DNA from 4 places in the Lysinibacillus telephonicus genome. Region 1 is predicted to be linked to each of the others. Evidence: riboswitches for the same ligand, from Rfam matches in the RefSeq annotation. Region 1 holds a riboswitch; each other region holds the start of a gene.
The links. A riboswitch is a leader RNA that binds a small molecule or an ion and turns the genes downstream of it on or off. The one in region 1 is predicted to bind cyclic di-GMP.

Region 2: it holds a riboswitch for cyclic di-GMP, as region 1 does, so the genes downstream of both, MKY04_RS19010 (putative glycoside hydrolase) here and MKY04_RS17905 (DUF5667 domain-containing protein) in region 1, are expected to answer to the same signal.
Region 3: it holds a riboswitch for cyclic di-GMP, as region 1 does, so the genes downstream of both, MKY04_RS19700 (methyl-accepting chemotaxis protein) here and MKY04_RS17905 (DUF5667 domain-containing protein) in region 1, are expected to answer to the same signal.
Region 4: it holds a riboswitch for cyclic di-GMP, as region 1 does, so the genes downstream of both, MKY04_RS18990 (pyridoxal phosphate-dependent decarboxylase family protein) here and MKY04_RS17905 (DUF5667 domain-containing protein) in region 1, are expected to answer to the same signal.

What each region holds. Positions count from the first base shown of each region.
Region 1 is NZ_CP155468.1:3,681,455-3,689,741, reverse strand. Features, by position in the region: gene MKY04_RS17915 (LuxR C-terminal-related transcriptional regulator) at 1-594, shown strand, start outside; gene MKY04_RS17910 (metalloregulator ArsR/SmtB family transcription factor) at 745-1,374, opposite strand; cyclic di-GMP riboswitch class I at 1,712-1,796, shown strand; gene MKY04_RS17905 (DUF5667 domain-containing protein) at 1,875-3,278, shown strand; gene MKY04_RS17900 (DMT family transporter) at 3,350-4,228, opposite strand; gene MKY04_RS17895 (S66 peptidase family protein) at 4,491-5,405, shown strand; gene MKY04_RS17890 (hypothetical protein) at 5,626-6,138, opposite strand; gene MKY04_RS17885 (B3/B4 domain-containing protein) at 6,152-6,841, opposite strand; gene queG (tRNA epoxyqueuosine(34) reductase QueG) at 6,926-8,065, shown strand.
Region 2 is NZ_CP155468.1:3,911,906-3,920,192, forward strand. Features, by position in the region: gene MKY04_RS19000 (bifunctional diguanylate cyclase/phosphodiesterase) at 1-568, opposite strand, end outside; gene MKY04_RS19005 (response regulator) at 924-2,075, opposite strand; cyclic di-GMP riboswitch class I at 2,282-2,365, shown strand; gene MKY04_RS19010 (putative glycoside hydrolase) at 2,406-3,233, shown strand; gene MKY04_RS19015 (DUF4956 domain-containing protein) at 3,489-4,169, opposite strand; gene MKY04_RS19020 (polyphosphate polymerase domain-containing protein) at 4,186-4,884, opposite strand; gene MKY04_RS19025 (CotH kinase family protein) at 5,025-6,713, opposite strand; gene pelG (exopolysaccharide Pel transporter PelG) at 6,761-8,170, opposite strand; gene pelF (GT4 family glycosyltransferase PelF) at 8,158-8,287, opposite strand, start outside.
Region 3 is NZ_CP155468.1:4,089,016-4,097,302, forward strand. Features, by position in the region: gene MKY04_RS19690 (DUF2512 family protein) at 1-146, opposite strand, end outside; gene MKY04_RS19695 (amidase family protein) at 380-2,560, opposite strand; gene MKY04_RS19700 (methyl-accepting chemotaxis protein) at 2,700-4,751, opposite strand; cyclic di-GMP riboswitch class I at 4,996-5,107, opposite strand; gene fdhA (formaldehyde dehydrogenase, glutathione-independent) at 5,713-6,930, opposite strand; gene MKY04_RS19710 (winged helix-turn-helix transcriptional regulator) at 7,154-7,513, shown strand; gene groL (chaperonin GroEL) at 8,049-8,287, opposite strand, start outside.
Region 4 is NZ_CP155468.1:3,902,136-3,910,422, reverse strand. Features, by position in the region: gene MKY04_RS18995 (phosphatidylglycerol lysyltransferase domain-containing protein) at 374-1,480, shown strand; gene MKY04_RS22325 (GtrA family protein) at 1,550-1,942, shown strand; cyclic di-GMP riboswitch class I at 2,220-2,303, shown strand; gene MKY04_RS18990 (pyridoxal phosphate-dependent decarboxylase family protein) at 2,449-4,098, shown strand; gene MKY04_RS18985 (HAMP domain-containing methyl-accepting chemotaxis protein) at 4,082-5,782, shown strand; gene MKY04_RS18980 (DMT family transporter) at 5,964-6,311, opposite strand; gene MKY04_RS18975 (DMT family transporter) at 6,334-6,657, opposite strand; gene MKY04_RS18970 (NAD(P)/FAD-dependent oxidoreductase) at 6,900-7,943, shown strand; gene MKY04_RS18965 (DUF402 domain-containing protein) at 8,123-8,287, shown strand, end outside.

The sequences.
Region 1 (8,287 bases):
TATGATCAAACTATTTTTTGGTATGCAGACGATAATGGGAATTTAAGGGATCCTATTAATTACAAGCTTAGTGATAGAGCATTAATAGACTATCTTGTTGAATATCATCATTATGACTTATTACATCCGAATAAAAATGTTAATTTGTTTCGTGAAAAAAGAGCTATTCGATTAGTTGATCTTATGGCACCTAAACAGTATGAGAAATCTCCTTTTTACAGTGAGTTTATGAAGGAATATGGATATCATGATGAACTAGTAGTAGCATTACTTCATCAAGGAGTTTTTGTTGGAGTTATAGGAATGGCTCAAAAAAAAGATTCTTATAAATTTACAGCAAATGATTGCATAACATTACGCTTAGTATCAGATGTTATAGCATCTGTACTTCAACACCAATTTAATAATAAAAATGGTATCGGTCTTCTTTCCGAAAGAGAACAAGATGTTGCGATTTTAGTTAAAAAAGGGTGGACTAATTCAGCAATAGCTAAAGAATTGCATATCTCTATTAATACAGTAAAGAAACATTTGCAAAATATTTATGAAAAATACGATGTAAGTAATCGAACTCAGCTGGTACAAAAACTATAGTATTTGTTTTCCCTGCTCCTAAAAAAGAAAAAGAAATCATTTTATGGCTGCAAAATGTAAGAGAAGTGAGTATTTAAATGACATACTCACTTCTCTTAATTGGGAATTATAGGTGGATTAAGGATCACTAAATTTAATTAGGTATTATATTTAATTAAATTTCAGTTTGAATTTACAATGATCATCTCCGTCTGTTTTACAACAAACTCGGCGAACTTGATCCGTGTCCAGTACATTTTTAAACATTTCTGTCTCACAACGGCAAGCCATTTTAAACTCCTGTGCAACAGAATAGATAGGGCAGTTATATTCAATCAACTCAAAGGTTTGGTTATCTAATTGGGTAACATTTGCCATATAACCTTTTTCATTTTGTATGTTAACAAGTTCATCAATTTTTTCAGTTATTGATTTATTGTTCATTCGATTTTTGTATTCTTGAGTAAGTCGATTTTCTCTTCTCTCGAACAAAAGCTGGATGGATTTCTCACCATGAAGTTCTTCTATATCCCTAAGAAACTCAAGTGTTATTCCCTCGTAGTTTTTAGGGAAAATTTGATCCCCTTTATCTGTCAATGAGTAAACTTGAAGTGGTCGACCCATTGATTGTTTAGTTTCAGTAGATTTAACAAGTCCTTCATTTTCTAAAACAATTAGATGCTTTCTAACAGCCATATGAGTAATATTTAATAGCTCTGTTAGTTCATTAACTGACAATGAAACTTCTTTTTTCAGCAGCTCTAAAATACGATCTTTAGTATTGATTTTAGCTTTAATCATACAATTCACCTCAATTCTTAAGTAAATCCATACGATGATTTAAACCTGATTAAACTATAAAATGGGTTGGGAACTACCACACTACTTATTTATTATACTATAAAGTATAAAATGTAAAATAGGAACCATTGTCACAAATTTAAAAGCTAGTTTAAAAAAATAGAAAGTTAATAGAAATACATAAATTTTGCAAACACACTATCCAGTTAAAAAAGGTTTTAGCTTTTTAAAGAATATAGGAAAAGGATGTGAAAGATATAGTAAAAAATATTTATAGTCATCCTTTTAACTATAAAGTATATTTTAATTAGATAATGAGAACGGAATATTGTTCCTCATTTGAAAAAGGCAAATCTATCGAAAGGTAGAGACGCAAAGTCACAGATCTTCCGTAATTATACAAAGATGGCTGGGCTGCCAAATGAAGAATGGAGAAGCTACTCAGATAATACCTGAGTCTATCAAAATTCTTCCCTAATAAATTTTGGAGGGATTTTTTTATGTCAAAAAAGTATTTTATTAGTAATGTCAGAAATGTGTTGGCTACAAGTGTAATGGCAACGGCGTTTGCTTTTGGAAGTGGACAGGCATTGGCAAATGAAGAGCAGCCAGTTACTCAACAAGTTGAAGAGCAAGTTGTAGAAGAAAAAGAAGTTAAGGAAGTTGCACCTTCCGAGGAACAACAAACAACAGAAAATACTATCGATGATTCTAAAACTGTTGAAGGTGTAAACGAAGATTCATTAAGTAAAGTTGAATCTGAACCAAAAGTTACAAACGAGACTGAAGAAGGAACTAACGAAGAAACAGATGGTGAACCAGTAGTAGAGGAAAGCGAAGATACTGAAAAAATTGAAGAAGAACCTTCTTTAATACCAGGCGACTTTTTTTATTTTATGAAAAAATTAAAGGAAAATGTCCAATTGGCACTTACATTTGATGATGTAAAGGAATCAGAGCTACTAGCATCTTTTGCAGAAGAACGTATTGCAGAAGCAGAGGCATTACTTGCAGACGGTGAGGAAGAGTTAGCTAGTGAATTGCTAGAAAAAGCATTAGAACAGCAAGAACTAGCTTTAGAAAAATATGAAGAAGAAAAAGAAGCAGAACAAGAAGTTGAGGAAGAAGGAACTGAAAATACTGAAGAGACAGCTGCAGAAGAAGACGCTGATTCAGAAGGTTCTGAGCTAGAAACTAAATTCGCTGCAAATATCATTGCTTTACAAGCCGTTTTAGAAAAAATAGAAAACCCTAAAGCGAAAGAAGCAATTGCAAAAAATATCGAAAAAGCACAAGAAAAGCTTGAAAAGAAAATAAATAAAGAATTAACTAAGCAAGCAAAAAAAGCTGAAAAGAAAAGTGAAGAGCTTGAAGCTACTACTGATGAAAAAAGCTTAGAAGAAAATGTGGACGTTGAAAATAAAGAAGTAATTGTAGAAGAAAATGAAATTGATAATGATGCTGAAGCTGCAACTTCAAATCAAGAAACAACGAATGAATCAACTGTTAATACCGAGAAACAACAAAAAGCTGTAGAGGCTCAGAAGAAAGCAGCAGAAAAACAAGCTGAAGCTGTGAAAAAGGCTGAGGAAAACCAACTAGAGGCTGCAAGGAAGCAAGCAGAAGCTGTAAAAAAAGCGGAAGAAAAACAACTTGAAGCCGCAAAAAAAGCGGAAGAAAAACAGCTTGAAGCTGCAAAAAAAGCACAAGAAAAACAAGCAGAACAAGAAGCAAAGCAACAAGAGAAAATTAATAAAGCACAAGAAAAACAAGCTGAAGCTGCAGCAAAACAAGCAGAAAAGGAAAGTGAAAAAGCTGTAAAACAACAAGAACAGCAAAATAAAGAATCGGAGAAAAAAGCAGAAAAGGAAAGTAAAGGCAATGGAAAAGAAAAAGGAGAATAAAAAGTAGAAGTTTTTATTCTCCATCAAAAAATGTCCCGAAAGTATTCAAATCTATACTTTTGGGACATTTTTTAGTTTCGATTCGTTAATATAACCCCGCCAATTACAGCCAGTCCCCCTATTACTTGGGCAAGCTTAAGTTGTTCTCCTATGAAAACAGTGGCAAATATCGCTGAAAAAAATGGGATGAAATTTAAATAAATGCTTGCACGATTTGCACCAATTTGAATAACGCCGTAGTTCCAACTTAAAAAAGCAACGATGGATGCTAAAATGCCTACATAAAAGACTGCCCCTATTGTTTTAACAGACCAAATGATTGGACTATCTAATGTAATATGCTCATAAATTGCGAATGGCAATAGCATTAGTGCACCGATTGCAATACTTACTAAAAATGTTGAAAAACCTGGCAATCGATCAGCGTATTGTTTAACTAATAACGAATAAATACTCCAACAGAAAACAGCTACAATAACAATTAAATCCCCTTTATTAAATGTAAATTGCTGTAGACTTTCCAATGAACCTCCTGAAAGAATAAAAGTAACTCCTAAAAGTGAGATAGCAGTTCCAATCATTTGATTTCTGGATAAACGTTCTTTTAAAAAAATAAAGGAAAGAATATAAATAAAGATAGGTGTTGTTGAGTTCATTAAGGAAGCATTTATGGAAGTAGTTGAATAAACACCAATATAAACAAGTGTATTAAAAGCTGCCACTCCTGTTAATGCAAGGACAAGAACAATCTTCCAATGCCCTTTGAATTTTGGCCAATCTCGTTTAGCATGCTTAAAAGCAAGAGGAAAGAATACGAGAAATGCTAGACACCATCTTAAAAAGGCAAGGGTAAACGGAGGAATTTCACCTGTTACCGCGCGCCCAATTACAAAATTTCCTCCCCAAAGAATGGTCGCTAATATTAGTAAAATATATGGTGGGAATTTCATACAAAAACTCCTTCAATTTAATATATTTATTATAGCGATACAGTAATTGCTTGTTCAACGCCATTTTCATATTTCGGAATAGTTTAGAAAGAGTTATTTTATACCTCACCATAGAAGACGTTGGTTGTAGATACAAATAATCTGTATCAAAGCCCAAACAGGTACAAATAAATTTTGTACCGAAGCTTAGGACGCTGAGTAATTACGCTGATAAGTAATTGATATGGTACAATCTTTTTATCAAAGTCAGGGGGAAGTATAAATGAAAATTCGACCAAAGCGATTAAATATTGGGGATACAGTAGGCGTAGTGGCGTTAAGTAGCCCGCTTGCGATGGAAAAGCTGCCAGAAAAGCTGGAGTTTTTAGAATCACTCGGACTTCGTTATAAATTAGGCGAAACAGTTGGACTAACAGGCAACTATTTATCAGGAACAGATGAGGAACGGCTAAATGATTTACATAAAATGATACAAGATCCTGAAATAAAGGCGATTTTTTGTTTAAGAGGCGGCTACGGGGCTGCCCGTATTGCAGACCGTATAGATTACCAGCTGCTTACCGAAAACCCTAAAATCTTTTGGGGATTTTCAGATATAACATATTTCCACAACGCTTTTCAGGAATATTCAAATATCGTAACGTTCCATGGACCAATGCTGTCATCAGTTGGATCAAATCATTTTTCAGAGCTATCGAAAAAAATGTTCCAACAGCTTTTCATACCATTTGAAATTCAATACGATGCAAATATTTCCCCTCTTCAAACAATTGTGCCAGGGTCTGCCCGTGGGGAATTAACAGGTGGAAACTTGCATCGGCTAGTAAGTACATTAGGGACAAAATTTGAATTTGATGCAAAAGGCAAGATTCTGTTATTTGAAGATATTGGGGAGCCTCTGCAAAAAATAGACGGCATGCTTAATCAGCTCCGCCTTGCACGGAAGCTGGATGAGGCGGCTGGTTTTGTAATAGGCAATTTTTCAGAGCTTGAGGATGGAGCACAAATAGAAGATGTGTGGAACATTTTTGAAGAATATTTAAAACCGCTTAAAAAACCCGTTGTTACAGGATTTATGATAGGACATTGTGAACCAAACATAGCATTGCCATTAGGGGTAGATGCTATTTTAGATGCAGATTTAAAAATATTAAGGGTATTACCTGGGGTTGAATAATTAAAAAGAAGCCGTCTCAATTTGAGGCGGCTTCTAACATAACGTCTGTCAAAATTAAGATTACTATTAATCAAGTCTTGTGGGCTTTTACTATAGTTGGTTATTAGTTAAAGGTCACAAAGTAACAGGTTAAAGGTAATCGGTTTCACATTAAGTTTGCGTGGCAGGCAAAGGACAGATCGTTATGCCTCGGGTTGGAGTCTCACCTTCCCGAGGTTTACTAGAAGTAATTTGAATCGTCAAATTCAATTTCTACTTGATAATTTTTTGCGTTGATTAAGTTTGATAATCTATGAGCATCTTTTTCTAATTCATTTGCACGATTGCGATACTCAGCAGGATCGTACATCGCAACTTGATAGAAAATAATGTTGTCGCTAGTACTATATAGTCGTTCTCTTTCTTCTTTGCCGAGATCTTTATAAAGGCTGGCTTCAGCTCGTAATTGGGAAGCTAATTCAATTGCTTCAACTATCGGCAGTTCTTCCCCTTTAAAAGATATAGTATTGTCGATATTTGCTCGGTAAATAAGCTTATCAAGTGTCCGGGAGTCTTTGCGTACTTGAGCAAGTTCCTTCTCTACTTCATTAAGTGGTCTTCCAGATGGATTTGGTTTCTCCCCCTTTTCTACAACGGCATGAGAAACTAAATGAATTTCACTTATTAATTCTTGAATTTTTTTTGTCAAAATGCTCTTTAATTTAACCCCTTCTGCTAAAGGTATCTTTTTCACACAATCAGCTCCTCTAAATTGTTAATACTGGATTATCTTTTGTTAATAATTCCGTTGTATAGTCGCCGCCATTAATTTGTGTAAACATCTTACCGGCAGATTCCAGCAGCTCCTTGCATTCGTTTTCCTGCAGTGATGGGCGCAAATAAAAGATTTGAATTGCATCATGAGTTTCTTCAGTTACTGCAGTTCTTATTGAATCAACAAATGGACTACCGAAAGCCCCTTCTGCATCTTTACTAAATAAAATGTTTTTTAGCGAATTGAATCGGCCATTTAGTCCTTCATAGCCTGTTTCTTCATCGCCTAAAGCAATTTCAATATCTCCATGAATTTTTGCAATATCGTAAATGCCTATTGGAATTTCATATTGTAATGAAAAGAAATTATTTAAATCTACTGCTGAATGAAATGGAGTTAAATAGTTTTGTTTTGCAATACGACGTATTAAACTTTCAGCGGAATGGCGATAGCGGTTTGGGTCAGCGCCCAATGACTTCCAAATTTTCCGCCACTCTGCAATCCCAGGACGCTCAGTAACAGGATTTTCTTGAAGTTCTAAATATAGGTTCTCTTGATAAAGTTGTGTGCGTCCTTTTATCATTTGAGGAGATTCTGACACAATAATTTTGGTATAATGGATAATGCCGATTTTTAATTGGTCATTGGTAGTTAGAAGTGAATTGCTTAATGAAATGTTCATTGTTAAAATCACCTACTATAGTTAAATTACGCGTAATTTTGCGATGTTACCATAAATACTAACAGAAAAGGAGAAGGATGGGAAATGAAAATCGAATCTTTGCAATCCGAGTTAATTGAATACGCAAAATCAATTGGCGTCGATAAAATCGGTTTTACACATGCTTCTCCATTTAATGAGTTGAAAAACCGACTAAAACGCCAACAGGAATTAGGCTATCAATCAGGCTTTGAAGAATCCGATATCGAAAAGCGCACCGAACCAATAAGACTTTTAAATAGTGCGGAAAGTATTATTGCCATAGCCTTAGCCTACCCTTCGAAAATGAAGGATGCTCCAGTTGGAAAAAAAGGGTCGCGCCGAGGGATTTTTGCCCGCGCATCGTGGGGAATTGATTATCACGTGGCAGTTAGAGAACGCCTCAAATTAATCGAAGAATGGCTAAAAGAACGAGTGCCAACTGTCCAAGTTAAGTCAATGGTGGATACGGGAGAACTTGTTGATCGTGCAGTAGCTGAACGTGCGGGCATTGGTTGGAGTGGGAAAAATTGCTCCATCATCACACCTGAGTTTGGTTCATACGTTTACCTAGGTGAAATGATTACAAATATTCCGTTTGCACCAGATGACCCTATTGAAAATGAGTGTGGCGACTGTACACTTTGCTTAGACGTTTGCCCAACAGGTGCTCTAGTAGAAGCAGGTCAATTGAATGCTCAAAGGTGTGTCGCATTTTTAACGCAAACAAAAGACTTTCTGCCAGATGAATTCCGTACAGAAATTGGAAATCGGATTTATGGCTGTGATACTTGCCAAACTGTATGTCCAAAAAATAAAGGGAAAACGAATTGGATACATGAGGAATTTAAGCCTGATCCCGAGCTGGCAAAACCATTGTTACAGCCATTATTAAAAATTTCAAATAAAGAATTTAAAGCAAAGTTTGGTTCAATGTCTGGCTCATGGCGTGGGAAAAAGCCAATTCAGCGAAATGCAATTATTGCATTAGCACATTTTAGAGAACAGTCTGCAGTACCAGATTTAATTGATGTGATGAAAAAAGATGAACGACCAGTAATGCGCGGTACTGCTGCTTGGGCAATCGGCAAAATTGGGGGTCCGTTAGCAGAAGAAGCCTTATCAAAAGCTTATGAACAAGAGAGTGATGAGGACGTGCTTCGTGAAATAGAAAAAGGAATTAAACTATTAAATGTTTCATTATAATAGAAATTGTTTAGAAGAAGTATAAAATTTTTTGAAGAGTGTCTAACTCCAGCACCCGGCCCCTCGACATCGCGGTCTGCTCTCGCTCGAAAGCTAAAAAAGCTTCACGGATTCAGGCCCCGCAACACATGGATGTGCAAGTGCCGACAATGCCATACGATGTGACGTTTTATCGACACGGGGCTAAGCGGAGTGCTTACGCTTTTCTAAGAGGGAAGTGTC
Region 2 (8,287 bases), 230 kb from region 1:
TATAATGCATACCGCAAATAGCAAACCCCATAGCTACCGCGGACATCCACCTTAACCAACTGAATGGCGATTGATTATTTCGAAAGCGTAGAAATAGAAATAAAGCTGCAAAGGAAGCAGCAAAAGCAATCATTACAGACAATACCCACCACCCTTTGTCATAAGTAAGCTCGACAGGCATAATCATTGCTTCCATTCCCATATAATGCATCGTGACAATGCCGCTTCCCATTATCAAACCGCCAATTCCAATTTTATACCAGTGAATATCTTTTTCTTTCGTTATGTAAAATGCAATAAACGAAGAAATCATACTTGCTAACATTGAGAGTAACGTCATTGGTACATCGTATTTCACTGGCATTTGAAAATGCATTGCCAGCATGCCGACAAAATGCATTGACCAGACGCCAGTTCCCATTATAAACGAGCCCGCTAGTAGCCAAAAAAATCGACTTCGGCCGTTTGAATGAGAAATTTTCGCCGCAATACTTAGTGCAGAGTATGATGCTAATATAGCAATCACAACCGAAAGCGCAACAATATAATAGTTGTAGTTTCCTTCCAAATACACCTTTATCTCTCCCATCTCTCAACAAATACTCACAAACCTTGAGAATAATTATCAAAATTATATTTTATCAATTTTATATATACAAAATCTATACAAATTCCCAAAACTATGTTCCTTAGCTTTAAAACAATGGATTATTCTTAAAATTTTTGTACAACCTTTGTTACTTAGTGATCAGCGCCGCTCGAGAACACACCCTTACATTGTACTATGGGCAAAATAATCTTCTGCTCTGCAGAAATAAACTATTTGTAAAGGGGGCTGCTCAGAATTTACACATTCTGGACAGCCCCCTCTAGTCTTTATATCCGTTCAGTTAAGTTTCGATATTTCTATTTAGTTCATAGTATTAAGAATAGGATTTACTTTTCCATTTTTCATACCAATTTGTAATATTAAAACTTGGCAAACTATCATATTCTTGTTTTAGTACAGATCTTAATAGCCTATATTGCTCTTCAACAGCAGTTGAGCTGTTTATTGACGCATACAGCCTCATCAGTTCAAAGTAACTTTCTTCTTTATCTGGGTACATTTGTTGAATTCGTTGGTTTACTTTAATTGCCGCTTGAATATTCTCAGTATCTCGATAAAATCTACTCAAAATCAAGCCATGATTCAGCCATAGGCGGCGAAGTCTTTCCCTTTCCCCCTCAGCCCATAAATAGTCGTAATCACCAAGATAGTCTCCTTTATACTCACTAAATACGATTTCATGTTCGTGGATATTATCATTTTTTGGAGGAGTTAATTTGTTTAGCTTTGTTTCCCATTCATTTGTATCAACTAGAATATCTTCAATATGCATTATGTATCCTCCATATAAATTGTTTACACTACTTATTGAAATGGAAGGAATTCCTGCCTTCTTAATTGTTTGACGAATGTGGTAAATGGCGGTATAAAGCTGTTTTGCCCCTCTTTCAATTCCAAAATCAGGCCACAACATTTCAATTAATGTCTCACGATCTACTATTTTTCCCCTATGGTGAAACATATATGCGAACAATTCTTGCACCTTGGTTGTACGCCATTTAAAAATTTCAGGTTCACAACCTGCTCTCTGGTACTTAAGTTGATTAAAAGTGTAAAGTAGGGTATTCTCAACTTTGTTTTCTTTACTATTTGTTTGATGATTATCTAGTCTTCGCTGCAAACGTTCCACAGTTTTTTTTAGACGTTCTATTTGAAGTGGCTTCATTATGTAATCAAATGCATATAAATCAAACGCCTCAAGAGCATGTCTATCATCCCCTGTCACAAATACAATCTCTATATTTTGAAAAGCTCCCTGAATGCGTTCTGCCATTTCTAGTCCATTCATCTCAGGCATATGGATATCAATAAATATTACATCTGGTGAATCTGTTTTTATGTTTTCATAGGCTTGAATAGGATCTTGATATACTCCAACAACTTCCACACCATCAATTTTATTTTCCAGCACTTTTTTTAAATACATTAAAGGCAATTGCTCATCATCGATTAAAATCGCTCTCATAAGCATATCCCCTTTCCTAGTACTCATAATACGTACAAAATTCGTTCTACAAATTTACTACCATTTTGACCAATTAATACCATTTTATAGAATATTGTATTTATAACATTATAAAGTTACATATATTTTTTTGCTAGATTAATATCGGCCAAAAATATAAAAAGTGAAAAGTGAAAATTGTCAAAATACAGAAAGCTATATTATAATGATTATAATGGCAAATCAATTGAAAAATTGAGACGCAAAACTACAGGCCTAAGGTATATTGCTATGGTGGCTGGGTTACCGTAATTTTCTCTTTTAGAGATAAATCGTAAAGGAGCAATACTTATGTTCAAAAAAACATTCCTTGCCTTCAACCTTGCATTTCCTCTTCTCTTAACTCAATGCTATCCTACGATGGGCCATGTACATAACCCTTTATTAGATGTGAATAGCTATAAAATTTACTACGGTGAAATAGATGATTCAAAAGCTGAACAACTTAGCAATTATGACATGGTAGTTATTGAACCCCATGAAACAACAAAAGAACACGTTTCTGAAATTAAGGAAGCGGGCACTATTGCTCTAGGTTATATTAGTATTATGGAGTTACAGACATGGGACGAAGAGTTTGTTGAAAAAGTAAAGGACTCCGATTATTTATTAGATGATGGCGAGAGAGTATACGTTGAAGATTGGGATACTTACTTAATGGATATTACAAATCCCCATTACCAACAGCTTCTGCTCGATGAAATTGAAGAAGAAATTATTGAAAAACAATTTGATGGCATTCTTTTAGATACAGTTGGGGATATCGATGATTTCTATCACGATGATGAAGAAATGGCGTCTTACTTAAGAAATGGTTATGTTGAACTTTTACAATCCATTACTGATAAACATAATGAGTTGCTTTTATTGCAAAATTGGGGTTTTGAGACATTAGAAACCTCTTCAAAAGATTATGTTGATGCGATTATGTGGGAAGACTTTGATAAAAACCGCTTAAAAACTAGTAAATGGGGTCAAGATTGGATTCAATACTTCCAAACACTAGAGAGTGAAGAAAATATTGCAGTATTTACTGTTACTCCAGATACAAAAAGTTTTAAATACAGTAAAAAGTATGGATTTGTTCCATATAAAAATTCAAACAGCATATATAACTAGTTATATATGAGGGACTATTCGGAAAGATTGTTTTTCTGGATAGTCCTTCTATTTATTTAGGACATATATAGCTATCAAAAATTACACTTTCGAATTTCGTTTTCTGACTAACGGTAGGAGGCTTAGTAACGTTGCTCATATCATCATCACAGTATACTTTTCTCACCTTGCTTGTGCAGTAGTTCCTTGTTTAATATTTAAAGGGCCGTTCTAAAGGAATTTTCGAACGACCCTTTATTAAATATTATGGACAAATTATGCCGCGTAATCCCCGCTATATTGTACGAGGGATACATCTTTTACACCATCAATATTTGATAGTTTATGAACAAATGCAGTATTATCAACTTTAAGCTTAATTTTTAATGTTAGCTCTGTTAAATTATTTCGTACAATTTTAGATTTTAACTCATAATTGAATTTAACAAGCTGTGATTTAATCTCATCATATGCTTTTTCATCATAGTGGAGGACTAATAAATACGTTACATCCTTCCATTTCTTTTTTGATAGTATAAACACTGCAATCGCAATGAAAATGGATCCGAAAATTGCAACTGCATAAATAGATGCCCCGACGGCAATACCAACTGAAATAGCCCAAAATAGAAAGACGATATCAAGCGGATCTTTCAATGCAGTTCGGAAGCGGACGATACTTAGTGCACCGACCATCCCTAAAGAAAGTACAATATTCGTACTAATTGTCATAATAACTAGTGAAGTTATCATTGTCATGAGCACTAATGTAACATTGAAATTGTGACTGTAAACGACACTTCGAAAAGTCTTCTTATAGACAAAATATATAAATAGTCCAATTAGAAATGAAACAATTGTTCCAATTAAAATCTGCAAAATTGATACACTTGTAAACGTATCTGAGTTTAAAAAACTTTTTTTAATAATGTCGTTAAAATTTATTCGTTCATCCATATTTAATTGTCCTCTCTTATTGCTTATAGTACATCATACTTTGTTCCCGACAAATAACATATTTTGAAATAGCCGAGCGATGGTGACTGTCCAGCTGAAGGATATCACGAATATAATCTGGTAAATAAGAATTAAACTTTACCTCCATAATCATAAAGGGATATTTTAAAGCTTCAACTGTAACTAGATTCTTCTCAAAAATATCGACAGAGTTCACGCCAGCGCTTAAATATTTATCAAATGTAATTCTTACATCTTCAATATCTTCCATATATGCTTCGCGAACATAATCAACAATTACTTTAGGGGACATATGCTGCGTCCTCATATATAAATAAAAATCTTTTGCGGTTTGATTATTTTTATCCTGTAAAAAATCGTAGTCCCATTCTAATAATCGTTGATATTCATCCTTCGAAATAGAGAGAGATTCTTTGTTGATCATTTCTCCAAATCGATTCTTCTTCTCAAGCTTAATCACACTGTCGCTATGATTATAGATTCGAATCCTAAATTTTTTCCTGCGATAGATTCCATAGTTTTTTTCATACAGATCATTATCATAAACATTATCAAAATAAAGACTGCGAATATGATACCCTTCATCATTTACTGTATGCTTGTCCCTTTTTAAAACAATTTGCAATTTTTCTCTCAGTAGTTCATATTCGCTTATATTAATATAGAATTTCAACTCATGTCGTAGCTTCTTCATTTTTAGCTTCCTTTATTATTAGGCATTGTTAAATAGTATTTGTAATGTTTTCATGTACTTGAACAAGTATGCAGGAGGTGAAAAGACCCTAACCAAATGAAATTGCTTTCATCTATGTGGATCATTTACTGCATCAATTATTAATTAACGCTAAATTTCTTAACTCCAAAGTAAACTATTCCATCCTCATCCAATTCATCAAAAGCCATTTGCTCATTTCCTTTTGTATCTTTAGCAATGACCCGCCAATAATAAGTACCTTTTTCTAATTGATCTAAGGTATATGTTGTTTCAATCATATCTTTTTTCTCATGAACAATCTGTGTAAAGGCAGGGTCTGTACTTATTTGTAATGTATAGAATATATCGTCACCCTGGATATCATAAGAAGCATCCCATGAAAATACATTTTGCTTGCCTTCTATATGGTAATCTAAAAAGAATGGCATCGGCTTTTCCAGGTTTTTATAATATATCTCCTTATTAACCTCCGATTCTCGTACCATTCCAAAATATACGTCTTTATAGTCTGAAATGTCTATATCTAAATGGTCTTTATCAGGTGACCTTTTTACAAATTTGCTTACCACTGGATAATACTCATCTAATAGTTTTTTAGTATTCTCGGGATTAATGATTGAAGATAACTCCTCTATTTTTTTAGTCAAATCATCAACATTCTTTGGATCTTTGAAAAAGCGTTTATGAAGAACAGAACCCCAATAATTTGATAACCCATTTTGCCACTCAGGTGTTTTTGTATGCTCTTCTATTGTAGATGAAGATCTCCAAGCTCCATCATAATCCCATGGGAGGAAGTACCATTTTTCAGAATTCGATGGGCTATATAAATAAAAGTTTTGTGTAATAACATCTCGATTTCCCATCAGTATATTAGTTGCTATCCATGTTAGGTAATTTTCTCTGTCAAAATGCTGTTCTACTACGTCATTAATGTTTAAAGAATAATTATTTACATCATCTAACATATCAATCAGCTTGCGATGATCATTACTTCCCTTATTTTCTAATATTGTTTCAAATTCGTCCTTATTGAATAAAGGATCTGATTCAAGTTTCAACTGATCAGGGTAACGATAGAATTCGAAAAATGCTGCTTTGTATAAATTCCCATTAGAATCTAAACCATGTGATGCTAAAAATCGTTCATTTCCTTGTTCAATATGGGTGTATAATCCATAATCTACGAATTTACCATTTGTATTTTTATCTGTTAAATCCTTTACATACAAATGGACAAATTGTGTACGCATACTTGTCAGATTCGGGATTAGTGTAAAATAATCAAAAGAAAGCTTATTCCTTACTCTAGTTGCATCATAAGGATGTTTATTTAAATTTAATGTTTTTTGACCTTTCCACAGCCCAGCACTATCATATAATTTAATTTTAAAGGACTTTTGTGCAGCAATTCTAGTTGATTTCCCTCTAAGTTCAATCGATGCATTAACATCTGTTTCATCAAATCCAAATAAACCGTCTTCAATTCCTTCTTCTGTACCCTCTTGAATCGTAATATCCAGCTTAGGAGATTTCGAATTACTATTGTGAATACTGTACCAATTGTTTAATTCATAAAAAGATGTATCATTTTTATCTGAAATCGTGATATAAAATGTAACAATAGAATTCTTTTTCTCAAAATCATATAATCTAGGATCCTCATCGATAGTTTGGTTACTGTCCGTTTCTTGTACTTGTTTTTGCTGAGCTTCCACATTGCCGCCATCTGCCTCACCTGTTTCATTCGTACAACCTGAAAGAATCAACATAAAAACGATAAAAGCCATCATAAGTAGTTTGTTCATCTTTTCATATCCTCCAACACACTAATACTGTTTTTTAATCTGATTTATCAGTTCCCACGTAAATCTCCTCTTCTTTTTTTCGGTATGAGTGGTTGTGAGCAAAATGTGTAATAGTCAATATTATTCAAGTAATGGGTTAGTTTCCATAAGCCAAACAGTAAGCTAATTAATGCAGCAATAAATACTGAGAAACCATTATTGTCATATGGCACAAAAACAAATGTAAGTACCATGCTGCCCACAGTATAAATTACCGTAGTGATAGATGCTCCTTTTTGATCATCATAATAAAGTAATAGAAGTACGACTGTGTACATAACAATGAAAAAAAGGTAACCAAGAACCAAAATAATAAAGAGTTGGATTTGCTCAAATGTCAACCCTAATAATGGGAGAAATTTCAACCCCAAAGCAATCGAACAAATCGCTGTAAACAACTGAATTTCCACGATAAATGCAAGCTCTAAAGAGAGTATTTTAAACATGTCCTTTTTCGCTGACAATATATCCCTCAATGGAAAAGAATTTAAAATACGATTATAGTACGTCTTATAGGCTGTATAAAAAGACGTTTCTAAAGAGACAACAAATAAAACCATGGCTGGCAGCACACTTAAATAAGCAAAAAAGACAGGAACATCATAAAAAGGTGCAATGACAAACGTATCTGCAACCGTGTGCTGATACTGTCCCTGCCAGACAATAAGATTATGGCCATATAATCCTAATGTATAGAAGAAACCACAAACAAAAAGCAAGGGGTATTTTTTAAAATAGGCCAGGAATAGAAAATATTTATAATTATTTACCTTAAAATATTCTCTAATGTACTGTGTAAATTTTACAAGCATAAACAAGAAGCCAATATTTAAACAAATCATCATTGCTGTTACACTATAGATGTGTAAAAATTTAATGCAAATAAAAATCGCTGCTCCAGAAATTATTACACCTATTAAGAAGCTCTTAACAATTTTCATATAATCCTTTAGTGCAGATACATACATACATTGAATCCATACGATAATAAGTTCAATAAAAAAGATGTATGTAACAAACTTAAATGTAAGATCTAACGGTGAGAATAAGAAGAAAACAAATGCACTAACTCCGCCGAGCAAAACACAGATGCTCATAACACCATACATAGAAGATAGTATATTTTCATATTTTTCTAGGTAAATTTGATCTGCTACATACCTTGATACAATAAGATTAAATCCGCCTGTAATAATTTGTGAAAAAATCAATGCATATTCGGATGCGGCCAAAAACAACTCTCTTTCTGCATATGGTGTATCGACAGCTAAAAGCAATTGTTGTACGAAGGTCATTAGTAATATACATAATGCCAACGGTCCTACTGTAACAATCGCTGAATAGCTGTAAGCACGAACATTGGCTAAAAAACCGCGCTCATTAAACATTTTTTTTAATTGAAACCCTATTCCTGCCATACACTTTTCACCATTTCTTCATAAAGTTTCTGATAACGTTTGATAAAACTCCTTTTTGTATAAAAGAGTCCCACTCGCCTTTTTCCTATTTCCCCCATCAATTGTCTCTTCTGTTCG
Region 3 (8,287 bases), 410 kb from region 1:
AAATCTCCAACAAATGCTACGATTGTTAAAACGAAAGTTATAATAAGAATATCTGCTAAAGAAACACCAAAGAATAACCCTAACACTAATAATAAGACCCCAAAAGTCATAGCTAGCTTAATGAAAAAAGCTTTTGTTCTCTTCAAAAAACATCTTCCTTTCTTTTTCTTTAAGCTTTAGGTTTTCCCAATTTATATCCTTCATACGTTTAAGGATTAATTGATGATTTATCAGTGTATTAAAAATTTAAAAATGATAAAAAAGTAAATATAAAAAGCTTCCCAAAAGTCTTTTTAACTTTTGAGAAGCTTCCAAAGCATTTATAACTATCAGTTTATCTCGACAAAAGATAACGAATACTTAACTATTGTTTTATGATTTACTTTGATGTCTTAAAATCATCATTTAAATATCGAGCCAATAATACGGCAAAATCTTGACGTGAAAGATTATTAGTAGGCTTAAAAGTTCCATCTTCATAACCACCAGCTATATTATTTGCTGCTAGTGCGGAAATTTCATCATATGCCCAATACTCTTTTGGGACATCCTTAAATTCGGTTGGATTAGTTCCCTCTAAGTCATAGGCTAATACTAAAATCTTAGCTGCATGTGATCTAGTTAATTTTCCGTTTGGATCGAAGTATTTTTGGCCCTGAGCATTTACGTAACCGTTGATTATACCTAATTCTACAGCTTTAGCAATCTCCTCATATCCATTATCGCCTGGCTTCACATCAATAAATCCTGGATTTGTAACGTTAGAAAAGTCTTTAATTCCCTTTTCTCTTAAAATCATTTTTATAGCTTGTAAACGAGTAATAGGATTGTTTGGTTTAAATGTTCCATCAGCATAACCCTGAATTATGCCTTTATCTGTTAAATACTCAATTTCATCTTCATAAGAATTAACATCTTTAAATTTAGTTTCATCAACTAAATCAACCGCGAAATTAGGCGTTGTTTTTGGCAACGTTCTAGCATTTGTTGCTTGTTCAAATGAATAGGCTAAATCTAATAGAGATTGTTCACTAAATGCTAGCCCGAAGAAAGAAATCCCAACAGGTACCTCTTCCTTCGTAACACCAGCTGGCACAGTAATTTCAGGGAATCCTGTTGCTGAAGCTACATAACTAGCGGCATAAGTATCATATGCTTCACATACATATGTAGGGTCTTCCTGATCAAATCTTGGTGACGCTGGACATGACATCGTTGGAAAAACGATTGCATCCAAATTTTCATTTTCCATAATTGCTTGAATTTCATCACGTACTTTAGGCATTTCGTTTGTTATGATTTGATTGTATTCTGCGCTGTCTTTAAATTCTGCCTGTTCCATCGAAGTTTTAAAACCTTCCACACGCCCTGGATTTACTGGCGTTGCCGAATTTAAAACTTCAGGAGATTCACTAATTTTGATAATTTCTTCTAGTGTTTTTGGCTGACCCTCTGGGAGCTGTGCAAGATATTCTTCTAATTGCACCTTAAAGTCCGCATCATTAATCGGTCCAACAATTGGTGTCCATAAATATTGAGTTAGCTCTGAGAAAGACACCGGAATAGCCTCTGTACCCATTTCTTCCATTTTTGCTATAGCTTCATTCGCAATCGCATCCACTTCTTCGTTGTCGCCAAAAAAGTCAACTGCTACGCCGATTCTTGCGTTTTGTAAAGCAGTGCTATCTAAGGATTTACTATAGTCTTCGACGATGTGTTCCTTTGCAGGCAACGTTTTAGCGTCTTTCTCATCAACCCCAGCCATTACACTCAATACAATCGCTGCATCCTCAACTGATCTTGCTATCGGACCAGTTGTATCAAAAGTTAACGAGGATGGAATTACCCCACTGCGACTTATTAAACCTATCGTCGGTCTTATACCAACTAGACCAGTTACATTCGCTGGACCTCTCACTGAAGCAGATGTATCTGTACCTAATCCAAATACAGCAAAGTTTGCTGTAACTGCCGCTGCCGTTCCGCTACTTGATCCTGAAGCATCTCGGTTAAGATTATAAGGGTTTAAAGTTAAGCCACCCAATGAGCTGTATCCTAATCTGCCATAAGATGCTGCAAACTCTGACATATTTGTTTTAGCTAGGATAATCGCTCCTTCGTCCTTTAGTTTCTGAATAACAAAAGCATCTTCTGTCGGATAAGCATCCTTTAGTGCCACAGAACCCGCAGATGTAGGCATTCCTTTTACGTCAATATTATCCTTCACAACAATCGGAATACCATGAAGAATGCCTCTTGGACCTTTATTTTGTCTTTCTTCATCTAATTGCTTGGCAATCTCAACAGCTTGATCATTAATTGTAATGATTGAGTTAATCGCTGGGCCTTGCTTGTCATATGCCTCTATACGCTCTAGATAATACTCAACCAATTGTTCAGAAGTAATTTGGTTGTTATTTAAAGCATCAGAAATTTCACTAATACTCTTTTCAAATGGATCAAATTCCATTTCTTCTGCAGAAACACTTACTAATGGAAGCGTCGCTATTACAAAAATAAAAGCAATCAGGGTTTTAAGCTGATAAATTGTTTTAAACATAGTGTTTCCTCCCTTTTATAATGATTCGAAATAGTAAACTAATACACTTTTAAATATTCTGGATTATTAAACTAGATGATCTAATCATTAGGAATCATTAGATCATCTAACAATAAATTAAGTACTGTAAAGTGGATTTTTATAGTTTAAATTGCTGTATAACTTCCTCTAATTCAACTGACATTCTAGCTAACTCTTGAGCTGCTAATGAAACCTCTTCCATTGAGGCACTCATCTGTTGTGATGATGCAGCAACATTTTGTGAATGATCGTTAACCTCTAAACTTGTTTTCGAAACTTCCTCTATATGGGCTACAACTTCCGCTATATGTTTTTTCATGTTGCCCATTGCTACACTAACATCAGATATTCTTGTTGTGACATCAAGTACGGCATCCTTAATTTCTCCGAAGGCTCTTCCACTTTCATTTACAAGTTTCATTCCTTCTTTAGCCGAGTTTGCCCCTTGATTAACAAGACTCATTGAATCTTTAATTCCTTCTTTAATATCATTAATAATTTCATTGATCTGCAATGCTGAATGACTAGATTGCTCTGCAAGGTTTCGTACTTCGTCTGCTACTACCGCAAATCCCTTTCCATGTTCGCCAGCTCTTGCCGCTTCGATTGCAGCATTTAAAGCTAATAAGTTTGTTTGCTCTGAAATTGACTGTATCATCAAACTAATTTGACTAATTTCGTTCGACTTCTCATTTAATAGGCCAATTTTTTCAGCAGAAGAGCTCACATTTTTATCTATTTCACCCATTTGCTTTACAGTTTGATAAACAACATCACTACCTTGTTTAGCAGTTTCTGCTGAAAAATGAACAGACTGACTTACATTGTCCATGCTCATTGACACATCATCAACATGCTTAAACACTTCATTTATAATCCCTACAGCATTCTTCATTGCCACATTTTGTTCTTCTGTTCCAGAGGCGACGCTTTGGATAGAATCAGATATTTGATTCGAGGCTTTTTGATTCTCAATAGAAGATGCTGCCAGTTCCTCAGATGTAGCTGATAATGCCTGAGATTCTAATGAAATCTTTTTAATCGTTTCTTTTAAACTATTAGACATAATATTGTAATTCTTACCCATATCTCCAATTTCATCATTTGATTTAATCTCAACTAATTGAGTTAAATCACCTTGAGACATGGCTAATGATACATCACCAATATTTTTGATTCTTCGTGTTATACCTTGACTCACGAAAATAGAAACGATTATAGCTATTACTGCAATAATTCCACCAATAATAGAGATATTTGTGCGGATGGAGTTTGCCGTCGCTAAAAGTTCACTCTTTTCGATGACAGTGATATATTTCCAGCCTTCATTTTTTGATGTGACTGTGTTTAATACATATTCTTTTCCATCAATTATTGCTTCAAATGAACCATCTTTACTTAAATCCTCTAGTTCCGGAACATTCAGTTCGGAAATTGGTTGGAAATTCAGTTCTGGATTCTTTGGATTTGCAAGGATTGTTCCATCCTCTTGCGCTAGAATTACATAACCATTTTCTCCTATGCTGATTTCCTTAATCATATTTGTTAAACCATCTAGACTTACATCCAGACCTAACACACCTATTTCTTTTCCGTCCTTTTCAATCGTAACAACATTACTTACGATAATTCCCTCTATTCCAGTTGCTGCATAGGCGCTTGTTAACTTTACTTTTCCTGGATCTTCAGCTGCTGTCGTATACCAAGGACGATCTCTTGGATCAAAGCCTGCTGGCACAGGACCCTCTGGATATTGGACATAACCTCCATCCGATGTGCCTATATAAACATAAGCTGCATTTGGATGACTCTCACTAAATTGAGAAAACACCTCATATATTGCTCGCTCTTTTTCCCCATTAGTAGAAGGAGTCATGTCAATTGAATCTTCCCCTGCTACATCCATATAGGAGGTAATACTTGAATCAGCATTTATAACAGATGGGTTGGTAGCTAGTAAACTCACGTTTTCCCTAATAGATTCAAAATACATAGAAATTCCATTATCAACCTGTTTAATTTCTCTTTCACTAAAATTGAGATAATCTTTCTCAGTTATTTTGCTAACTGTATTATTTACTAAAAATCCAACAAAGATGATCGGTACTAACGATAGTAATAAAGAATAAATTAAAACTTTTGCTTTAAATGAAAATCTTCTTTTATTCATATTGCCAAACCTTTCTATTGTTTTAGTGAAACTATTAGAATTTCCACATCTTGCACGTCAATAAACTGTTATCATCCCTCTCTAAAACTTTCACTACACAAAGTTATTGCTAAATATTATAAATGTACAAAAGCTTGTTTTATAATTAGCAATCATCTAGCTTATGGAATAAAACTTGCCAAAAAAAAACTACTCTATTTTTCATAGAATAGCCAAAGGATTTAAATTAGTAAGAATCCGTAAATTTGGTAACCAGGCGATCATCGTTTAAATTGCAGGATTTTGATTCATCCTACTAAACCTTAGACCCTAGGCTTTGCGTCCTACCCTTTCGGAATAGTTTGCCTTTATCTTCCATAAATATAAGATTAAACTCATCTCTTATAATAATCGCATGTAATTATACAAATTTCAATAATTTATGACAATAAAACCAAAATACTTATTATTTTCTACAGGAAAAACTATGCACTATATTATAATCGGGATAATTAAATCTTCCTAGAAATACTATTGTAAATGCAATACGAAGGTTCTATGGCTAAATGAAAAAGACTCCTTCTCTGATCTATTAGAACAGTACCTTCCTCTATTAGAATGAGTAAGCCTGAAAATCAAAAAAACACCATCTCTTAGGTTAATTGCTGAGAGATGGCGTTAAGAGTAATACTATTTAATTTAAAGTTTGATTGCTAATTCAAGCTTCTTGATAACCGCTCAAACACTGTTTGCCTTACAGCATGCTCTCTGAGTTACAAGGCATTTTAACGCAACAGATGTCCATGCCTTATTTGGGGCAATGTCAGCGCTTACTAATTAGTCATCATCTCGGTGAATTTCTACCCTCATCAACAATTGAAATAACCATGGAAACTTCAAATTTTTCGCTTCTCACACCTGAAATAATTTTTTAGCTAAATCTAATGTAATATTACTCATAATAATAGGCCATTTGTCTAACTTATTTATTTAAAATTTCATGAGGATCAATGACAAACTTCTTGGAAGCTCCCTGATCAAATTCAGCATATGCAGCTGGTGCTTGATCTAAAGAAATTGGTGTTGCATTTACAGCTTTAGCAATTTGCGCTTTCCCGCTCAGGATAGCCATCATTAAGTCACGGTGATATTTCATAACCGGTGTTTGACCAGTTACAAACGTATGAGCTTTAGCCCATCCAAGCCCCAAACGAACCTTTAATGTACCGATTTTCGCATCCTCATCGACTGCCCCCGGATCACCTGTAACATATAGACCAGGAATACCCAGTCGCCCTCCAGCACGGGTAACTTCCATTATGGAGTTTAATACAGTAGCTGGAGCTTCACCGGTCCCTTTACCATGTCCGTGGGCTTCAAAACCGACACAGTCAATCGCACAATCGACCTCTGGACTTCCTAAAATCTGTTCAATTTGTTCTCCAAGATTTGGATGTTCTCTAAGATTTACTGTTTCACAACCGAAGCTCTTAGCCTGTGCTAGTCGCTCACTATTTAAATCACCAACGATAACTACAGAGGCCCCTAAGAGTTGGGCAGAATGGGCTGCAGCCAAGCCAACTGGTCCAGCTCCAGCAACATACACAGTAGAACCAGGCTTTACACCAGCACTCACCGCACCGTGATAACCTGTTGGGAAAATATCAGAAAGCATAGTTAAATCAAGGATTTTTTCCAGAGCTTGATCTTTATCTGGAAATTTCAGCAACTGGAAGTCTGCATAGGGAACCATTACATACTCGGATTGCCCACCTACCCATCCACCCATGTCCACGTAACCGTATGCGGAACCGGGACGATCTGGATTAACATTTTCGCAAATATGTGTATTCTGTTCTTTACAACTGCGGCAACGACCACAAGCAATATTAAATGGTACGGATACAAGATCTCCTTTTTTTATAAATTCGACATCTCGCCCTACTTCAATGACTTCACCCGTAATTTCATGACCAAGAACAAGCCCCTCAGGAGCAGTGGTCCGGCCTCGAACCATATGTTGGTCACTTCCACAAATATTCGTTGTTACAACCTTTAGAATTACGCCATGGTCACACTTACGACCTACATTTAAAGGATTTACTCCTGGCCCATCTCTTAGGATCAAGTCTGGGTAGCCAATATCTTCAACAGCTACTTTCCCTGCCCCTCTATAAACTACGGCTCTGTTTCCTGTCATTCATTTTCCCCCTTCATTTTTCTTACCTTAACTACGAAGTTTTTACATCCCCATTGATAGAGTTATCAAAGTTTTTTCTCCTCTTTTATAGAGGGTCTGTTTTTTGAATATTCCCTATCTTAAATTTATTCTAAAAAATGATTCCTTTCTTTGGAAGAACGCACTTTTTTGTGAGAAAGTTACTTAAAGGATACTTTTTGATAAAAAGGGGGAGAAGTATTTTATGCACGATTTACGAAAGGAAGTTAGAAAGAAAATTGAGAATGGTGAATTTAATTGTGAAAAGGAATTAACCTTATCCATCATTAGCGGCAAATGGAAAATTACGATTATTTACTATTTAGGAACTAATGGGACATTACGTTTTAGTGAAATTAAACACTTATTTCCCAAAATCACACATAAGGTGTTAACAACCCAAGTTAGAGAGTTAGAGGAAGATGGTATTGTTCAAAGAAGAGTTTTCCCCGAAGTTCCTCCACGAGTGGAATATTCATTGACAGAACTAGGCGAAAGCTTAATGCCCATTGTTTTAATGATGTATGATTGGGGTAAGCAAAATTTAAAATCGTTCAGTAAGTAAGATATTCACAGAAACAGTTCTTACATTTTCGTAGTTTCACAATTTTGTAGATGATGCACTTAATAAGCCGCGCAATCGTTCTAGTGACAGCAGCTTATAATCACAAATTAAAAGCTGCTGGATTGCTAAAACTACTAAAACTTCATTAACCACCACTAAGAAACGGTAAGCACAATAGTTTAAAATGGTGTGGATGAACTATTTCATAATTCGCAGCCAAGCCCTGTGAGTAAACTCTCTCGAGTGATTCAATGACTAGAGAACCTGTCTACGAAGAAAGCTATAGGGGGCATAATAAAGCCCCCGGTTCGTTCACTAAAAACACCTATCCCCACGTTACAATAGACATGAAAAAAGAGGCTTCCCAAAAGTTTTCACAACTAATGAGAAGCCTCGATTAAAATCCTCTATGTTAGCAAACCACTTTCATTTTACATACAAACCCTTATATATCAAGGCATTGACGGGCAGAGGAACTCGGACTAAAACCGCGACATCGTGTCGCAACGTCCGAGTGACCAACTTCGTGTTGGCCTTACATCATGCCGCCCATTCCGCCCATGCCACCCATGTCAGGCATTGCTGGAGTAGCTGGTTCTGGGATATCTGCTACAACTGCTTCAGTTGTTAAGAATAAAGCAGCTACAGATGCAGCGTTTTGAAGAGCTGAACGAGTTACTTTTGCAGGGTCAACTACACCAGCTTCGATCATGTTCACCCATTCACCGTTTGCAGCGTTGAAGCCAATACCTGCTTCTTCACGTTTTAAGCGGT
Region 4 (8,287 bases), 220 kb from region 1:
TGCTAAAACTTTATATTAAATTTTCGCTTTCTAATATGGGGGGCATTTAAAAAAAATAGAAGTTAGACGTCGGAGGTTCATACTGCTTTCAGTAGTAAATAACCAATTTGGTAGTTAAATATTTTAAAAACTAACTAATATAAGCAAATCCTGAAAATTAAAATGAACTTTCGGGATTTGTATTTTTATATTCAATTGTAATAGATTACTTCTCTCTATTAGCATTTAAATGAAGTGTTTTTTATTTTATATATCCATGAATAGTATCCGCCAAGAGTGAGGTTTTGGTAAATATTTACCACCTATGAACAGCACTTCTTATATGGTAATATCATAGTTGGTTAATTTGTTGATACTTGTAGGAGGAAACACCTTGTTTTATATTAAAAAGCTCATTTCCTTTTCTCAAAAACAGAGTAGTATTAAAAATATATTTGATAATCAGGTGCATGTTCATTATGATGAATTACTTTTATTTTTAAAAGAACAAGGAGGCAATCATGCTTCGCATTTAATATTTTTAAAAGATAAAGAACAATTCTGGACTAAAGATAGAAATGCACTTATTGTTTATAAGCAAATCTTCAATAAATTGGTAGTACTTGGTGATCCTATTGGAGATGAATCATACATACATAATGCAATTAATGAATTCAATGAATATTGTAAATTGAAAAATTTGAAACCAATCTTTTACCAAACGAGCCCTCGATATATGCAATATTATCATGAGTCTGGATATCGCTTTGTAAAGTTGGGGGAGGAGGCGATTGTAAAACTTGCGGGATTTTCTCTCGAAGGAAAAAAGGGAGCAAAATTACGAACTAGAATAAATAAATTCTCCCGTAATGGGTTTACATTTCGTGTTGTAGAACCTCCTTATTCAAAAGAACTTCTTTTAGAGTTAAAAGCAATTTCTGATTCATGGTTAGGTGGAGGAAAGGAAAAAGGATTTTCAGTTGTTTCTCACCGAGAAGACTATGTTGCTCGTTTCCCAATAGCTCTTATGCATGATCCAGAAGGAAAAATTATTGCATTTGCCACCTTGGCAACAGATTACAAACAAACCTTGATAATTGACCTTATGAGAAAATGTAAACAAAGTCCGCATGGAACGATGGATGTATTATTTTTACATATTTTTGACTGGGCAAAAAACAAAGCCTACCAAAATTGTAGTTTAGGAATGGCCCCATTATCGAATGTAGGAAATTGCAAGCATTCATTTATTAGTGAAAAAATCATTCGTTGTATCTATCTTTATGGAAATAAAAAGTACAATTTTAAAGGGTTAAGAGAGTTTAAAGGTAAATTTGCTACAGAATGGGAACCAAAGTATTTGGCATATAAAAAATCATTTTTACCAATTATTTTCCTTCAACTTGTTTTATTAATAAATCGTAAACAATCATCCAGAGAACCTTTTCCAGGCAAAGGGAAAGTTATTGCGAAAAAAGGTAATAAGTTGCGTTATGAATAAAGAAATAGAATTCTTTGTAGTGCGTTTATAGAAGGATTAGAACTAGAAAAATTTTGAGAGGGAAGAACGGTGTTGTTGGGTAAAGGTTTATTTCAAAAGTTTATTAAATATAGTTTTGTAGGTTGTATTAGTACGTGTATTTACTTTCTTTCTGTTTTTGTTTTAGTAGAACGATTTCACAATGAACCTGTAATTGCTTCAGCTATTGCCTTCATTATAATGACTATTGTTTCGTTTTTTTTGAATGTACGTTATACATTTGGTAGTAATGTTACATATCAGAAACTATTGCGTTTTTTTATTGTATCCACAATTGGTTTTACACTGAATTTCTTGCTAATGTTTTTTATTGTACGTATCCTTGATTATCACTATTTTGTAGGGGAGTTAGTTACAATTTTAGTAATCCCTATTGTTAATTTTATATTAAATAACTATTGGACTTTCCAATCACAATATTAAAATGTACTTAATCCTTAATTGAAAATAATAAATTTTGCATTCTAACATCACGATGATATATACATAATGATTTGTAATTCTCGGACACTCTTTATAGGGTGTCTTTTTTGTTCATTTTAGTTAATTATATATATTTGGCTTCCTAATAAAGTAAATTAGCATTTATTATTTCACATTTTTAAAAGATGATTAGTAGTAATATTCTATCTATTCAGAATTAATAAAATTAGAAAAATGACCCAATCCACATGGTATTATTACGTCATAATGTAAATAATTACAATAAAAGCAAACTCATTGAAAAATGAGGACGCAAAGCTTCAGGTCTAAGGTTCATTGCTATGACGGCTGGGTTGCAATCTATTATGAATACAATTTTTTTCTAACATTTTGCAACCCTTTTTTCAAAGGGCTTTTTTTTGTAAGTAAATGTTTTTTATTTTAAATTTCCAATTTATAAAGAACGTTTATAAAAGGCTTTAAAATAAGCAATTGGAGGAATGACAATGGATTTTAAAAGTGTACAACAACTATTTCCAAGTGAGGATGGAAGCAAGCTTCAACAAAAGGCATTCTTAAAAAATATTGAAAACTTGGTAATGAACATCGACAATTTAAAAAATCCTAACAAATCTACGTTAGGTACTATTCAAGAAAAAAGTGATGATTTTTATAAAGAACTTATAGAGAATACAAATACACCTCAAACGGGAATTGAAATGGAACAAGTTGTCCATGAGTTAATAAATCTCTCAAAGGGAAGTCCTTATCAAACAAGAAACTATGTAACTAATTCTATTCCGCTAGCAAGTATTCCGGGAGTTATCGGCCAATTAACAGCATCTTTATTAAACTCAAATAGTTTGTGGGATGTTTATGGACCAGCAGCGACAGAAGCAGAGGTTAGAGTTATTTCGATGATGTCAAAGATAGTGGGATATGATTATACAAAAAGCTGGGGCTATACGACATGGGGTGGTCAAGGAGCTGTATTTAACGGCTTGCGGCTTGCGATTGTTAAGCAATTTCCAAACTCAAATAAGGAAGGCATTCCAAATAACTTATATTGCTTTGCTTCTGAAAATGCTCATTATAGTTTACTAAAATCTGTTGAGGCAACTGGAATTGGGAGCAATCATTTAATAACTGTTAAAGCAGGATCAGATCATTCCATGGACTTAGATGATTTAAGATTAAAACTGGAAAAAGTCATTCAAAATGGAGGAATTCCAGTTTATATTGTTGCAACTACAGGAGCAACTGATAGTTTTGGAATCGATGATGTTAAAGCAATTAAAGAAATAGCTGCTGAAATAGAAGAGAAATATCAATTAAAACCAATTCATATTCATGCGGATTCTGCGATGGGCGGATTTTATAGCTTTTTCCGTGAATATGATTTTATGAACAATCCACTTCAATTTGAAGAAGAAGTATTAACAAGTCTGAAGAAAATAAATAATCGAATGAAATATATTCATCTTGCTGATAGTTGTTGTTTTGATTTCCATAAACTTGGACAAAACCCTTACAACGCAAGCCTTTATTTAGTTAAAAATGGACAAGACTTTGGCTTACTTGACCTAGAGGAATTTGATACACCGTATGTAGGCAATCGAGGCTATGGAAGCTACCATACAGGATATACTTTAGAATGCTCGCGAATGGGAAGCGCAATTTCCATCTATGCATCATTATTAGCTTTTGGTGTGGAAGGTTATCAACAATTACTAGCTAACTATATTCGTGTAAATTTAGCTTTCCGTAAAAAATTAATAACAAATTTCCCTAGAATAGGTATTACTAATAGCGAAACAATCGGACCAATTACTACTTTTAGATTGTATGAGAATAAAGCAAAATGGGATCTTGAAATAAGCGGAAAATTAAAGGTCGATGAAATTGAAAAAACAAACGAATTAAACGATCGATTATTTGAGATTTTAGGTAAAAATCGTGAAGATGTATTCTTTGGAGATACAAAAAAACAATGTATGGTATATGCTTCAGATTCAAAAGAACGACTTCCAGTTTATGTAGCAAAGTTTTTCTCAATTTCTCCTTATACAACAATAGAACATTTAGACCATATTACCACAGCTCTAGACAGTGCTATTAAAGAACTGGAGGAAATAGAAAATGAAGTTCTTATCTAAATTTAAACATTCTATTCTTATGAAATATGTTTTAAGTTTTGTCATTCCTATTGCAATATTTTCAATTTGTTTTAGCTTCATTCTATACACATTTTCACAAAGTATCGTAAATAACCATGTGCTAGTGCAATTTGAAAAAAACCTTGAGTTATTAGTACAAGAGGCGCAGTTGGAAATTGACCCATCTGTTGCGGAGGCTGCGGATGATGGAAATCAACAACAATATCAAGAACTTTTAAACCTTCTAAATAATTTTGCTGAAAAACATGATTCGATTCAGTTAATATATATTTTGACACAAAAAGATGGTAAAAGTTATATCGTTGGAGTTAACGGTGATGACTTATATGGAACAGAATATGCGATAACTGGGGAAATGAATAAAACATTCACGGAAGGTTCAACTGAAATAAGTGATATTTATGAAGATGAATATGGGGTTCATAAATCCATCTCTGCCTCTCTTGAAGGAACGAATATGTTAATAGGGATAGATATTGATGCATCGTTCATTCAAAAGTTGTTGTCAAATATTTTAGCTGTATCCATTATTACATCCTTGGTATTTATTATAATCGGAGTGGCTATTGCTTTCGTAGTAAGCAAGAAAATTATCAATCCACTTATTTTAATTCGAAATTATGTAAGCCGTGTAGCTGACGGGGATCTATCTATGGATGAGCTCAACATAAAAGGGAAAGATGAAATCGCTCAATTAGCTGAAGGTATTCAAAGGATGGTGCAAAGTTTAAACGAATTAATTGCTTCCATCTCAGTAAACGCAGACACAGTAGCTGCTACCTCTGAGGAACTTATGGCCGGTGCAGAGCAAACAAGTCAATCTATTAACCAAATTACTGGGGCAATTCAAGAAGTATCTAGTGGTATGGAAAATCAAGTATCCCATATTGAAAATATGAACGATAGCGTATCGAATATTTCTAGTAGTATGCAACAGATTTCTGAGAATATAGGTATGGTTGCGAACAATTCACAAAAAACAACTAATATTGCGGAAAATGGCAGCAAGGTTATTGAAAATGCTGTGGAAAAAATCCATTTCACTTATAAGACAATACAAGAAACTTCTGATGTAGTGAACCGTTTAAGTGATTATACGAAAGAAATTAGTGACATTGTAACAATCATAACTGAGATTACAGATCAAACAAACTTACTGGCATTAAATGCTTCAATTGAGGCAGCACGTGCTGGTGAACATGGGAAAGGGTTTGCTGTTGTTGCCGAAGAAGTTCGTAAACTGGCTGACCAATCTAAAGATGCTGCTAACCATATAAGAAGCAAAATTGAAATAATTAAGGATGAAGCTGCAAATGCGGTTGAATCCATGGCTGTAGGCTACAATACTTTAAAAGACGGTGTTTCATCGTTCGAACATGTCGGTGTTGACTTTGGTAATATTTTGGAGTCGGTTAATAGTGTCAACAATCAAATTATAGGGATTAATCATGCAATCGACGAGATGAACAAGGGAATACAACTTATTTCAGCTTCAATGAACGAATTAAGTGCTATTTCCACTCAAACATCTGGAAATATTCAAAACGTTGCTGCTTCTTCTGAAGAGCAATCAGCAACTATGGAAGAAATCTCTTCATCAGCAAATAGTCTTTCTCAAATGGCAGAAAACTTAAATGAGGCAGTAAATCGATTTAAGTTATAAAATCTAATCAGGATAGCGTATTTTGGAAAACGAATTGGGATAAAAGGGGAAATATTTCCTAGAGAAAGGAAAAGAATAAAAGTGTAGAAAAGGATTTTTTACTTTTCTTCACTTTTTTAAATCTCGCTAGACTATGAAATTCCAGTCCTGTCTATTTGTCTACAATGGCAGCAAAAGAATGTTAGCTTGAAGGTTCATTTGCTGTCTCTATATTTTTAGATGAATTCAATAATACAACTCCTCCAATAATCATTAATATTCCAAAGACCTTTAGTGAGGTAATAACTTCTCCCCATACAACTACACCAATTATGGCAGTTAACGCTGTTCCTATTCCCGACCAAATGGCGTATGCTAAACTTAAGGGGACTGTTTTAAGACACATGGATAAGCAATAAAATGACAATGCATAACCGGCAATTACCCCAATAGAAGGGGAGACAATGGTAAACCCCTCAGACATTTTTAGCATTGTAGTAGCAAAAATCTCTCCAACAATAGAGATCGCCAAAAATATATATCCTTTCATCTATCTTCCTCCCATTCTAGAATTAATGGGTTCCGCCCATATTTAATAAAATTACTCCGAAAATAATTAAAACTAACCCAAATAGTTTTTTGTTATTAAACTCTTCTTTGTAAATGATAATGCCAACTATCGCAGTAAGTGCTGTTCCCACACCTGCCCAAATAGCATAAGCTACTCCTAGTGGCAGCGTCTTCAAAGATAAAGATAAAGCATAGAAAGCAATACCATATCCAACGATTACCCCAAGAGAGGGGAAGAGATTTTTAAAGCCGTTTGTTATTTTTAACATTGAACTGCCGAACACTTCACTAACAATAGCTAAGATTAATAGTAAATATGCACCCATGAGGATTCCTCTCTAGTCACTTGTAATAGATATGAATTTTTCCTTTAGTAATGATTGATACAAAGTTTATTGTGCAGTCTAGATGTTTTTTTGTAAAGCTTAGTAAACACGTCAATGTTTTGAACGAGGGAAAATTAATCTTTTAATTCTTCTTAATTTTGGTTGATCTTGGGTATGGTAATACATTAACATTCATATATGATTATATGTTCATATATGTATTTTTGGAAGGTGGGACTTTAATGTATAACACAATTGTAATAGGAGCGGGACAAGCAGGTCTTTCAATTGGGTATTACTTAAAACAAAATAGTGATAAATTTATAATATTGGATAAAGGGCAGGAAGTCGGAGATAGTTGGAGAAATAGATATGACTCATTAGTTTTATTTACACCTAGAATGTATAACTCTTTACCAGGTCTAGTGTTTGAAGGAGAGACACATGGATTTCCATCGAAGTTTGAAGTTGTAAATTATTTAAAGCGATATACAACTACATTTAACCTGCCTATTAACCTTGAAACTGAAGTAGTAAAAGTATCTAAAATCAAAAATGTTTTTTACGTAAAAACTAATCAAGGCGTTTTTAAATCGAAAAATCTAATTATTGCAACTGGAGCATTTCAATATCCAAAGATGCCACTATTTTCAAGGGATTTGTCAAAAGAGATTTATCAAGTTCATTCTTCCCAATATAAAAATCCTAGCCAGCTAAAAGACGGAAATGTACTTATTGTCGGTGGTGGGAATAGTGGGGCGCAAATTGCAGTCGAGCTATCGAAAGAAAGGGAAACATACTTAGCAATCAATAAAAAAATATCGTACTTGCCTTTAAGTATCCAAAATAAAAGTATTTTTTGGTGGTTTGACAAACTGGGTATTTTAAAAGCGAATACAGATTCCTTTTTGGGTAAAAGGATTCAAAAAAGAGGCGACCCTATATTTGGCTATGAATTGAAAGATGCTATTAAAAGAAAAGAAGTAACGATAAAATCAAAAGTAATTGCTGGGAAGGATAATCAAATTACCTTTGGAGACTTGTCTACTTTAAATGTGAATAATATTATATGGGCTACTGGTTTTGAGTCAAAGTATCCTTGGCTAGAGATAGAAGAAGTGTTTAACGAAAAAGGACAAATTATTCATTCTAGAGGTGTCTCAAATATAAAAGGACTTTACTTTATCGGTCTGCCTTGGCAGTATCGTCGGGGATCAGCGTTGATGCAAGGAGTAGGATTTGATGCAGAGTTTATTGTTCAACATTTAAAACATTTTTCAGAATAGTAGTAGATTTTTTATATAAGCGTGTAAATTACATGTTGAATGTTAAAAACGAACAAAGTAAACTTCTTGATTTTAAAACGAGGAACATATATTTAAATAATCACAATTATATAGATCTCAAAATAATCGTGTAAGGTCTATTATTTGAATGGATAATTTTACTGAAAGAAGGTTGAATAGTGGAATTGGAGATTCAGGAAAATGATGCAATTGTAGAAAGAAAAATCTGCTATGATTCAAAAATAGTTGAGCATAAATGTAAACTACTACTAGCAGAGCAGCAAAGGGTAGTACTTTTACATAAAATCGAACACTCTTTTTCTATGATGGCTGGTCAAAAGAAA